DNA from 3 places in the Burkholderia sp. IDO3 genome. Region 2 is predicted to be linked to each of the others. Evidence: predicted binding sites of a transcription regulator. Region 2 holds the regulator's gene; each other region holds the start of a gene.

Evidence for each region. Region 2 encodes LexA, which represses DNA repair genes until DNA is damaged. Its sites were predicted from a motif close to ACTGTATNNNNATACAGT; they were not measured.
Region 1: DCN14_RS19695 (PA0069 family radical SAM protein) is a predicted target of LexA. The motif match lies at 1,227-1,244, and genes of this name have one in related genera.
Region 3: DCN14_RS04085 (DUF2471 family protein) is a predicted target of LexA. The motif match lies at 1,395-1,412, and genes of this name have one in related genera.

The regions. Positions count from the first base shown of each region.
Region 1 is NZ_CP028963.1:1,110,797-1,114,068, forward strand. Features, by position in the region: gene DCN14_RS19685 (D-amino acid dehydrogenase) at 1-522, opposite strand, end outside; gene DCN14_RS19690 (Lrp/AsnC ligand binding domain-containing protein) at 668-1,156, shown strand; gene DCN14_RS19695 (PA0069 family radical SAM protein) at 1,260-2,438, shown strand; gene DCN14_RS19700 (TM2 domain-containing protein) at 2,454-2,921, opposite strand; gene DCN14_RS19705 (PQQ-dependent sugar dehydrogenase) at 3,030-3,272, opposite strand, start outside.
Region 2 is NZ_CP028963.1:1,774,022-1,777,293, reverse strand. Features, by position in the region: gene DCN14_RS22930 (sulfate ABC transporter substrate-binding protein) at 1-952, opposite strand, end outside; gene lexA (transcriptional repressor LexA) at 1,217-1,864, shown strand; gene DCN14_RS22915 (hypothetical protein) at 1,891-2,229, shown strand; gene DCN14_RS22910 (DUF2939 domain-containing protein) at 2,259-2,945, shown strand; gene DCN14_RS22905 (universal stress protein) at 3,038-3,272, opposite strand, start outside.
Region 3 is NZ_CP028962.1:877,957-881,228, reverse strand. Features, by position in the region: gene DCN14_RS04095 (NAD(P)H-dependent oxidoreductase) at 1-319, opposite strand, end outside; gene DCN14_RS04090 (LysR family transcriptional regulator) at 406-1,299, shown strand; gene DCN14_RS04085 (DUF2471 family protein) at 1,475-1,879, shown strand; gene DCN14_RS04080 (NADPH-dependent 2,4-dienoyl-CoA reductase) at 2,057-3,272, opposite strand, start outside.

The DNA.
Region 1 (3,272 bases), 660 kb from region 2:
GTTCTTCAGTTCGGCCGGCGACAGCAGTTCGAACGGCACGTTCGCTTCCTGCAGCACCGCGATGTCCTTCGCGGCGCCGTCGAGTTGCTGCTGCGTGCGGAACAGCTGCAGCGTGCCGCCCGTGCGCCCTTCGTACTGGATGCCGGTGTCGGCGCGCAGCGCCTGCAGGCAATCGCGGCTGTATTCGGCGAGGCGGACCATGCGGCCCTTGTTGACCGCATAGCGCTCGGCCGTGCAGTTGCGCAGCATCTGCCACATCCACTGCAGCTGGAAGCGCGTGCCGTCGAGGCGGATCGCGAGCGGTGCATGCTTCTCGAACATCCATTTGACAGCCTTCAACGGCACGCCGGGAGCGGCCCATGGCGCGGCATAGCCCGGCGAGATCTGGCCCGCGTTCGCGAAGCTCGTCTCGAGCGCCGGGCCGGCCTCCCGGTCGATCACCGTGACTTCATGACCGGCGCGCGCGAGGTAATACGCGCTTGCCACGCCGACCACACCGCTGCCCAGAATGACGACTCGCATAGCTGCTCCAGATGGATGGGATCAGGTCGAGGCCGGGCGCACCCGCGGCTCCGTGTAACCTCTAGCTGATCTAGTTTTTTGAGCTATGGTATTGTCGAATGTGTAGGTTTTGTTATCGTATTTTTCAGGTTTTCAGCAGAAACAAATGAGAACGCAACGCCAGCCAGTACGCTCCCTCGACAAGCTCGACCGGCGCATCCTGAAACTGCTTCAGAACGACGGCCGGATGGCGATGAAGGACCTCGCGGAACAGGTCGGACTGACCGTGACGCCGTGCATCGAACGCGTGCGGCGCATGGAGCGGGACGGCGTCATCACCGGCTATCACGCACGCGTCGATCCGGGCCAGCTCGGCGCGGCGCTGCTGGTATTCGTCGAGATCACGCTCGGCCACAAGGGCGGCAACATGTTCGAGCAGTTTCGCCGCGAAGTGATGAAGATCGACGAGGTGCTCGAGTGCCATCTCGTGTCGGGCGATTTCGACTACCTGATCAAGGCGCGGATCGGCGAGATGGCCGACTATCGCAAGCTGCTCGGCGACATCCTGCTGCAATTGCCCGGCGCGGTGCAGTCGAAGAGCTATGTCGTAATGGAGGAAATCAAGGAGACGCTGACGATTTCAGTCGGCGAATGACCGCTGCGGCGGCCCGGCATCGGGCTGCCTGTCGGTCCCCATATCGCACCCTTGGCACGCTGCACCCAATACTGTATAAATATACAGTATTGGGTGCAGGCGAATGGGTGAGCGCATGGACGGTCTGTCCGACAACGAATTTCCGATAGCACCGCCCGCGCCCCGCAAGGGGCGTGGTGCGGTCGACAACCTGCAGGGCCGTTACGAAACGGCGCTGCGCGAAACGGTGGACGACGGCTGGATCCACGAATCGGACGATGCCGATCTGGCCGCGCCGCTGCGCACGCAGGTGTTCGAGGAGCGCGCCAAGAGCATTCTGACGCACAACCAGTCGCCGGACATTCCGTTCAGCGTGTCGCTCAATCCGTATCGCGGCTGCGAGCACGGTTGCATCTACTGCTTCGCGCGGCCGACGCACAGCTATCTCGGTTTATCGCCGGGGCTCGATTTCGAGAGCCGCATCTATGCGAAGGTCAATGCAGCCGAACTGCTCGAACGCGAGATATCGCGCAAGCGCTACGTGCCCGAACCCATCGCGCTCGGCGTGAACACCGATGCCTACCAGCCGGTCGAGCGCGACCTGCGCATCACGCGCAGCGTGATCCAGGTGATGCACGATCACGGGCTGCCGTTCGCCGCGATCACGAAGTCGTCGCTGATCGAGCGCGATCTCGATCTGCTCGCGCCGATGGCCGCGCGCGGACAGGTGATGGCTGCGGTCACGATCACCACGCTCGACGCCGATCTCGCGCGCACGCTGGAGCCGCGAGCGGCGACCCCGGCGCGTCGCTTGCGGACGATCCGCGCGCTGCGCGATGCGGGCGTGCCGGTGGGCGTGAGCATTGCGCCGATGATCCCGTTCGTCACCGAGCCCGACCTGGAGCGCGTGCTCGAAGCCTGCGCGGATGCCGGTGCGACGCATGCGAGCTACATCATCCTGCGGCTGCCGTGGGAGGTTGCGCCGCTGTTCAAGAACTGGCTGTCCGCGCATTTCCCCGATCGTGCGGAGCGCGTCATGAACCGCGTGCGCGACATGCGCGGCGGGAAGGACTACGACTCGGATTTCTCGAAGCGGATGAAGGGGGAAGGGATCTGGGCCGACCTGTTGCGGCAGCGCTTCCGTCAGGCCGTCAAGCGGCTCGGGCTGAACGAACGCACGAACGGCATTCTGGATCTGTCGCAGTTTCGCGGCGCACCGGCTGGCGTGGCGCCCGTGCAGCGCCTCGTTGCGGGCACAACCGGTGCGAAGGTGCGTGACGATGCGCAGTTGAGCCTGTTCTGACCCGCGCGTCGGCGCTTATTGCGAAATCTGCTTGGCTGCTTCGACTTGCGACTCGAAATACGTCTGGAACGACAGCGCGAGCGCGGTCATCAGCAGGAACGCGCCGATCAGCAGCGAGAAGATCACGATGAAGATCACCGTCCAGCCGGATCGGCTGTGCTTGCCGGTGTCGGCATTGAATTGCGCATCCCATTTTTCGTCGGGGCGCAGCCCGTAGACGAGCGCGGCGAGGAACGCGGCCAGCAGCGAGATCGCGCCGGGCACCGCGAGCCACCAGCCGAGGCCGGCGCTGCGCTGCGTGGCAGCGAGCAGCAGGAAGCCGGGAATGCCGACGATCGTCGCGAGCAGGTGCGCCCAGCCGTACACGTCGCGAAAGCCATACAGGTAGAAGCGGTGCGCGCCGAGCGATCCGAACAGGAAGGCGAGGGCGGCGGTGAGCGTCTTGGAGCGGAAGCGGCGGGACGGTGCGGTGCTGCTGGACATGGGTGGCGGCGGATGATCGTTGCATGGGCGGCCGACAGGCCGGCGCGGGCGCACGGCCCGGCACGCATTCTACGATGCCCGGTCGGACCCGGTCACCCCTCGCCTGCGTCAAGGTGACGCATAGGTGATGCGGTAGATGGCGCCCGCGTAATCGTCGCTGACGAGCAGCGAGCCGTCCGGCAGCGGCAGCACGTCGGCCGGGCGGCCCCACACCGTACCGTTCGCGCGCAGCCAGCCCGTGATGAACGGCGTCTGGCTTGCATGACTGCCGTCGGCCGACACGACGGCGCGCATTACGCGGTAGCCGACTTTCGTGCTGCGGTTCCACGAGCCGTGCTCGGCAATGAATAC
Region 2 (3,272 bases):
CGACCGTGTACAGCTTCAGCTTCGGGAACTGCTTGGTCAGCTCCGCCGGCACGCTCTTCGAGCGCGGACGGTAGTAGTTGCGTGCCGCGATCTCCTGGCCCTGCGGGCTGTACAGGAAGTTCAGGTAGGCCTCGGCCAGCTTGCGCGTGCCCTTCTTGTCGACCACCTTGTCCACCACCGCGACGGGCGGCTCGGCCAGGATGCTCACCGACGGCACGACGATCTCGAACTTGTCGGTGCCGAATTCCTTGATCGACAGGAACGCCTCGTTCTCCCACGCGATCAGCACGTCGCCGATCCCGCGCTGCACGAAGCTCGTCGTCGCGCCCCGCGCGCCCGAATCGAGCACGCCGGCGTTCTTGTACAGCTTCGTCACGAATTCCTTCGCCGTCTGCTCGTTGCCGCCCGGCTTGTGCACGGCATATGCCCACGCGGCGAGGTAGTTCCAGCGTGCGCCGCCCGACGTCTTCGGGTTCGGCGTGACGATCGAGATGCCCGGCTTGGTCAGGTCGTCCCAGTCCTTGATCCCCTTCGGATTGCCCTTGCGCACCAGGAACACGATCGTCGACGTGTACGGCGACGCGTTGTCCGGCAGGCGCTTTTGCCAGTCCTTGTTGATGAGTCCCTTGTTCGCGAGCGCGTCGATGTCGTACGCGAGCGCCAACGTGACGACGTCGGCCTGCAGGCCGTCGAGCACCGAGCGCGCCTGCGCGCCCGAGCCGCCGTGCGACTGCTTGAAGTTGACCGTCTCGCCCGTCTTCGCCTTCCACTCCTTGCCGAACGCCTGGTTGAAGTCCTGATACAGCTCGCGCGTCGGGTCGTACGACACGTTCAGGAACGTCGTATCGGCCTGGGCATGCGTCGCGACGCCCAGCGCCGCCGCCGCGCCCAGCGCGAGTGTTGCGATCAGGCGGCCCACTCCGCCCACCAGCCCCGTATTGCGCTTCGCCATCCTTGGTTCTCCAGTGTTGTCGGTATTGCGATGTCGAGCCAGTCTAGCGAACGGGTTACATGATTAAAAATAATCGTTCTTCATTTTTTAATACTCAAAAGTGCTAACGCATACTGGACGGACGGTTGCGGCAGACGAACCGGCGTCCGGGCGTCGCGACATCGCGCCGGAATCGGCGTGATCGCGTCGAACCTCAAGTAACACTTGAAATTCGCGAAGTACTGTATAAAAATACAGCTCACTGTCTATCCATACAGTTCAGCCATGACCAAACTCACTGCCCGTCAGCAGCAAGTGTTCGACTTGATCCGCCGCGCGATCGAGCGCTCCGGATTCCCGCCCACGCGCGCCGAGATCGCGGCCGAGCTGGGTTTCAGCTCGCCGAATGCGGCCGAGGAACACCTGCGTGCGCTGGCGCGCAAGGGCGTGATCGAGCTGGCCGCCGGCGCCTCGCGCGGCATCCGCCTGCTCGGCCTCGACGATTCCCCGCACCAGTTCACGCTGCCGCATGCCGGCCTGATGCAACTGTCGCTGCCGCTCGTCGGCCGCGTCGCGGCCGGTAGCCCGATCCTCGCGCAGGAACATATCTCGCAGCATTACGCGTGCGATCCCGCGCTGTTCACCAGCAAGCCGGACTACCTGCTGAAGGTGCGCGGCCTGTCGATGCGCGACGCCGGCATTCTCGACGGCGATTTGCTCGCGGTGCAGAAGCGCACCGAGGCGAAGGACGGCCAGATCATCGTTGCGCGTCTGGGCGACGACGTCACGGTCAAGCGTTTGATGCGCCGGCCCGGCGGCCTCGAGCTGATCGCGGAGAACCCGGATTACGAAAACATCTTCGTCAAGGCCGGCAGCGCGGAGTTTGCGCTGGAAGGCATCGCCGTCGGGCTGATCCGCTCGGGCGAACTCTGACAATCGGTCTCGCTGAGGAGAACATCATGGAACGCCTTGCCCGTCTGCTGCCTTTCCGTCAATTCGGTCGCCTGCGTCACCTGCGCGGCCGCACGCCTTGTGCGCCGCTGTCCGCTGCAGCGCCCGTGGCGAGCCAAGAAGTCGCAGTTGAACGGCAGGCGTCGCTGCTGCCGTCAGCGCTGCCCGCGTTCGCGCGGGTATCGCTGAACGCCGGCCTGAATCACGCCGAGCCGGCGCGCCGCGCACCCGTGCGCGTGTATCACGGCCGGTCGCGGCTGATCATGGTCGGCACGATCGACGCCGTGTGCCGGATGATCGATCGCTGCATCGCAGAGGAACGATCGGCCCAGCAAGGCGGTCTCTGATTGCGGAACCTGTCCGCACCGGAGGCATCGTGATTGAATCGTCGGGCCGCACGTCGCGGCTCAAACCCCTGCTGATCGTCGCGCTGGCCGTTGTCGTCATTGCGGCGATCGGCTACGCGTACGCATCGCCGTACGTCGCGCTCGGTCGCCTGAAATCGGCGATCGATGCGCGCGATGCGCAGGCGGTCAGTGAGTATGTCGATTTCCCGTCGCTGCGCATCAGCCTGAAGCAGCAGGTCACGGAAGAGTTGATGCGCCGGATCGACTCGGTCAAGAAGAACAATCCGTTCGCGGTGATCGGCGCATTGATCGGGTCGGCATTGATCGGCCCGCTGGTCGATGCGTATGCGACACCTGAAGGCGTGGCGGCGTTGATGAGCGGCATACCCCCGCGCGGCAATCCGGGCGAACGCCCGCCTGAATGGTCTGGTCCGCCTCCGGGCACGACTGCAGGTAATGAACCCGCCGCGCCGGCGAGCGCGCCCGCGTCCGGCAGCAACGCCGCTCCCCCCGCTGCACCAGCACCAGCACCGTCGCCCGCACCGGCCAGCGCGAGCGATACAGGCCATCCGCAGCAAACGCGCGCCGGCTACCGGAATATCGATGAATTTGTCGTGACCTATCAACGCAGCGGCGATGGCACGCGCTATGCGGCGATCTTTCACCGCTTCGGTCTGTTCTCGTGGAAGCTGTCCGCGATCGACCTGCACGCGTAATCGATCGCAATCGATGTGCATGCCGCCGATACGGCACAGCGCGTGACCGACGTGAATCGCAGGGCGAGTCAGCCGGTCACGCCGTCATTGCGTCACTTGCCATTCGTGGTCGCCGCTTCGCGCTCGCGCGCAATCTCGGCCTTTTGCTCTTCGGCCGACGAACACGCCACCAGAATGCTGCAGTTCACGCGATCGAGCAGTTGCGTGTTGCCCGACCCCATCCACCATCTCGACAACCCGCTGCGGCACCGGTGGCCGACAACGACGAGGTCCGCCTGCAATTCCGTTGCGAGATTCGCGATTTCGTCGATCGGATAACCGAACGCG
Region 3 (3,272 bases), on a different replicon from region 2:
CCGGCATCGAGAACCACCACAGCGGAAACTGCAGGATCACCGCGTCGGCCCACTTCAGCTTGTCCTGTTCGCGCGCGATGTCGTCGCGCTGCGTGCCCGTCTCGAACGCATGCTTCGAATCGAGCGCCGGATCGAAGCGCGCATCGGGCGCGCGGTCGGTCACGTCGTTCGCATCGAATGCGGCCTTCCAGTTCATCGCATACAGATCGGTGACCTGCACGGCATGGCCCGCCGCTTCCAGATGTTCGACCGCAAAGTCCCGCAGCGCACCGTTCAGCGAGCGCGGTTCGGGATGGGCATAGACGATCAGCACGTTCATGTTCACAGCTCCGTTGATTGAATGACTGCAGGATGCCGCTGCCGAAGGTATATTGGAAATGAATTCCGGATATTCCAGGTATAGCGATGAACAATCTCAGACGGCTGGACCTGAACCTGCTGGTCACGCTGGACGTGCTGCTCGCGGAGCACAACGTCACGCGCGCCGCCGAAAAGCTGAACATGTCGCAGCCGTCGGTGAGCGTGCAGTTGCAAAAGCTGCGCGACCTGTTCGGCGACCCGTTGCTGCTGCCGGGGCCGCGGGGCATGCGGCCGACCGCGCGGGCGGAAACGCTGCGCGAGCCGCTGCGGGATGCGCTCGACGCGATCGAACGCGCGGTGCTGACGGCTACGCCGTTCGATCCGGCGACCGCGACGAACACGTGGCGTGTAGCCGCGACCGACTATGGCGAATCGACGATCGTCCTGCCCGCGCTGAATACGTTGCGTTCGGCTGCACCGGAGACGCGGCTCGCCGTGGTCGAACTCGTGCCGCCGCGCATCGAGCAGGACGCGGAACGAAACGGGATCGACCTCGCGTTCCATACGACCGAAGGATCGCCGGAAGGAATGCGGCGCCTGCCGCTGTTCACGGAGCGATACGTGCTCGTCGGCCGCGCGGGTCATCCGAAGCTGAAGCGGCGCCCCACACTCGCGCAGTTCGGCGGGCTGGAACACGTGATCGTGTCGCCCGACGGCGGCGGCTTCTTCGGCGTGACGGACGAAGCGCTCGCGAAAGCGGGCGCCTCACGACATGTCGTGCTGTCGGTTCCGCATTTCCTGTTCGTGCTATCGGCCGTCGCCACCACCGACCTCGTCGCGATGCTGCCCGAGCGGCTGGTGCGCAACACGCCCGCGTTGCGCGTGGTCGATACGCCGGTCGAAGTCCCCGGCTACGAAATGTCGATGCTGTGGCACGAGCGCGTGCATCGCGATCCGGCCCATCGATGGCTGCGGGAGACGATCGCCGCGTCGGTATGAATCACCCGCCGGACGGACGCAACTGCGCGTCGCCAACCGTCCGAAACCGGTCGCCGCACAAACACGTTCACTCGGGACTTGAAACCGCCACGAACACTGTATATATTTACAGTGCTTTTGCACCATTTGACCCGAATTCCGTCATCCATGACGGACGGACCTTTGTGAGGCGACCATGTTCCAGTCATCCGCATTCGATCCCGAGCAACCCGGCTTCAACCCGGCCCACTTCGAACGCGCCGCGCAGCGGGCGGTCGTCGATCTGCAGCGTGTCGTCGGCGGCCCCGCGCAGCGCGCGCTCGGCCTGCGACGCCGCACCCATCCGGCCGCCGTCCGTACGATGAGCTGGCAGGCGCTGCTGAACGTCGAGGAACTCGCGTTCTCGAACGCCGGTTTCCTGAACCGCAACGACCCGACGGTCGTCGACGCGTTCATCCGGCTGCGCGACAGCCGGCTGGTGGCCGCGGACGTCGAGGAATCGGTCGACTGGCGTCGCGACGACGACGATCTGCCGGCCGTCTACCTGATCGTCAAGGCGATGCTCGAAGCGGAAGAGGAAGAACGGGCCGAAGCGGCCTGACGCGCACCGGCCGGCTGCGGGATCGCGTCGCCACGTTGCGCGGCGACGCGGGAGCCCCCTTCCGTTCTGCCGGCCGCACCGCAATGCCGAGACATCGGCATGACAGTCGCGAAGCGTGGCGCACGCAAGCTATCGCCGCGCAACGTGGCTTCGTGCCGATGCCCGAAGCCACGCCCGTTACAAGCGCGCCGCGAGCCGCGACCCTTGGTCGATCGCGCGTTTCGCATCGAGTTCGGCAGCCAGTTCCGCACCGCCGATCAGGTGCACCGGGCGTCCGGCCGCCTGCAGCGGCGCGAGCAGCGCGCGCTGCGGCTCCTGCCCCGTGCAAAGCACGATCGTATCGGCTTCGATGCACGCGTGATCGGTACGCTGCTCGCCATACGACACGTGCAGCCCACGCGCGTCGATCCGTTCGTAGTTCACGCCGCCGATCATCTTCACCTGCTTCATCTTCAGCGTCGCGCGGTGAATCCAGCCGGTCGTCTTGCCGAGCCCCTTGCCGAGCGGCGCGGCTTTACGCTGCAGCAGCGTCACTTCGCGAGCGGGCGCCGCGACCTGCGCGCGCGTCACGCCGCCCCGCGTCACGGCCGGATCGGTCACGCCCCACTCGGCCTTCCATTCGTCCAGATCGAGCGTGGGCGACTCGCCGTCCTGCACCAGATATTCGGCGACATCGAAGCCGATCCCGCCCGCGCCCACCACCGCGACGCGCCGGCCGACCGGCTGCCGGCCGGCCAGCACGTCGATATAGCTGAGCACATTCGGCCCGTCCTGCCCCGGAATCTTCGGATCGCGCGGCGCGACGCCGGTCGCGAGCACGATCTCGTCGTAGCCGCCCGCGATCAGGTCGCTCGCGTCGACACGCCGGTTCAGATGCAGGTTCACGCCGGTCAGCTCGACTTGCCGGCCGAAGTAGCGCAGCGCTTCATCGAATTCTTCCTTGCCCGGAATCCGCTTTGCCATGTTGAACTGGCCGCCGATCTCCGGCGCCGCATCGAACAGGTCGACCTGATGCCCGCGCTGCGCGAGCACGGTCGAGCACGCGAGCCCCGCCGGCCCCGCGCCGACCACCGCGATACGCTTCGGCCGCTGCGCACGCGTGTAGATCAGTTCCGTCTCGTGACAGGCACGCGGATTCAGCAGGCACGATGCAATCTTGTTCTTGAACGCGTGGTCGAGACACGCCTGGTTGCAGCCGATGCAGGTGTTGATCTCGTCCGCGCGGCCCTGCGCGGCCTTGACGACGAACTCGGCGTCCGCGAGCAGCGGCCGCGCCATCGACACCATGTCCGCGCAACCGTCGGCGAGTATCTGCTCGGCCACTTCGGGCCGGTTGATCCGGTTGGTCGTCACGAGCGGAATGCCGACCTCGCCCTTCATCTTCTTCGTCACC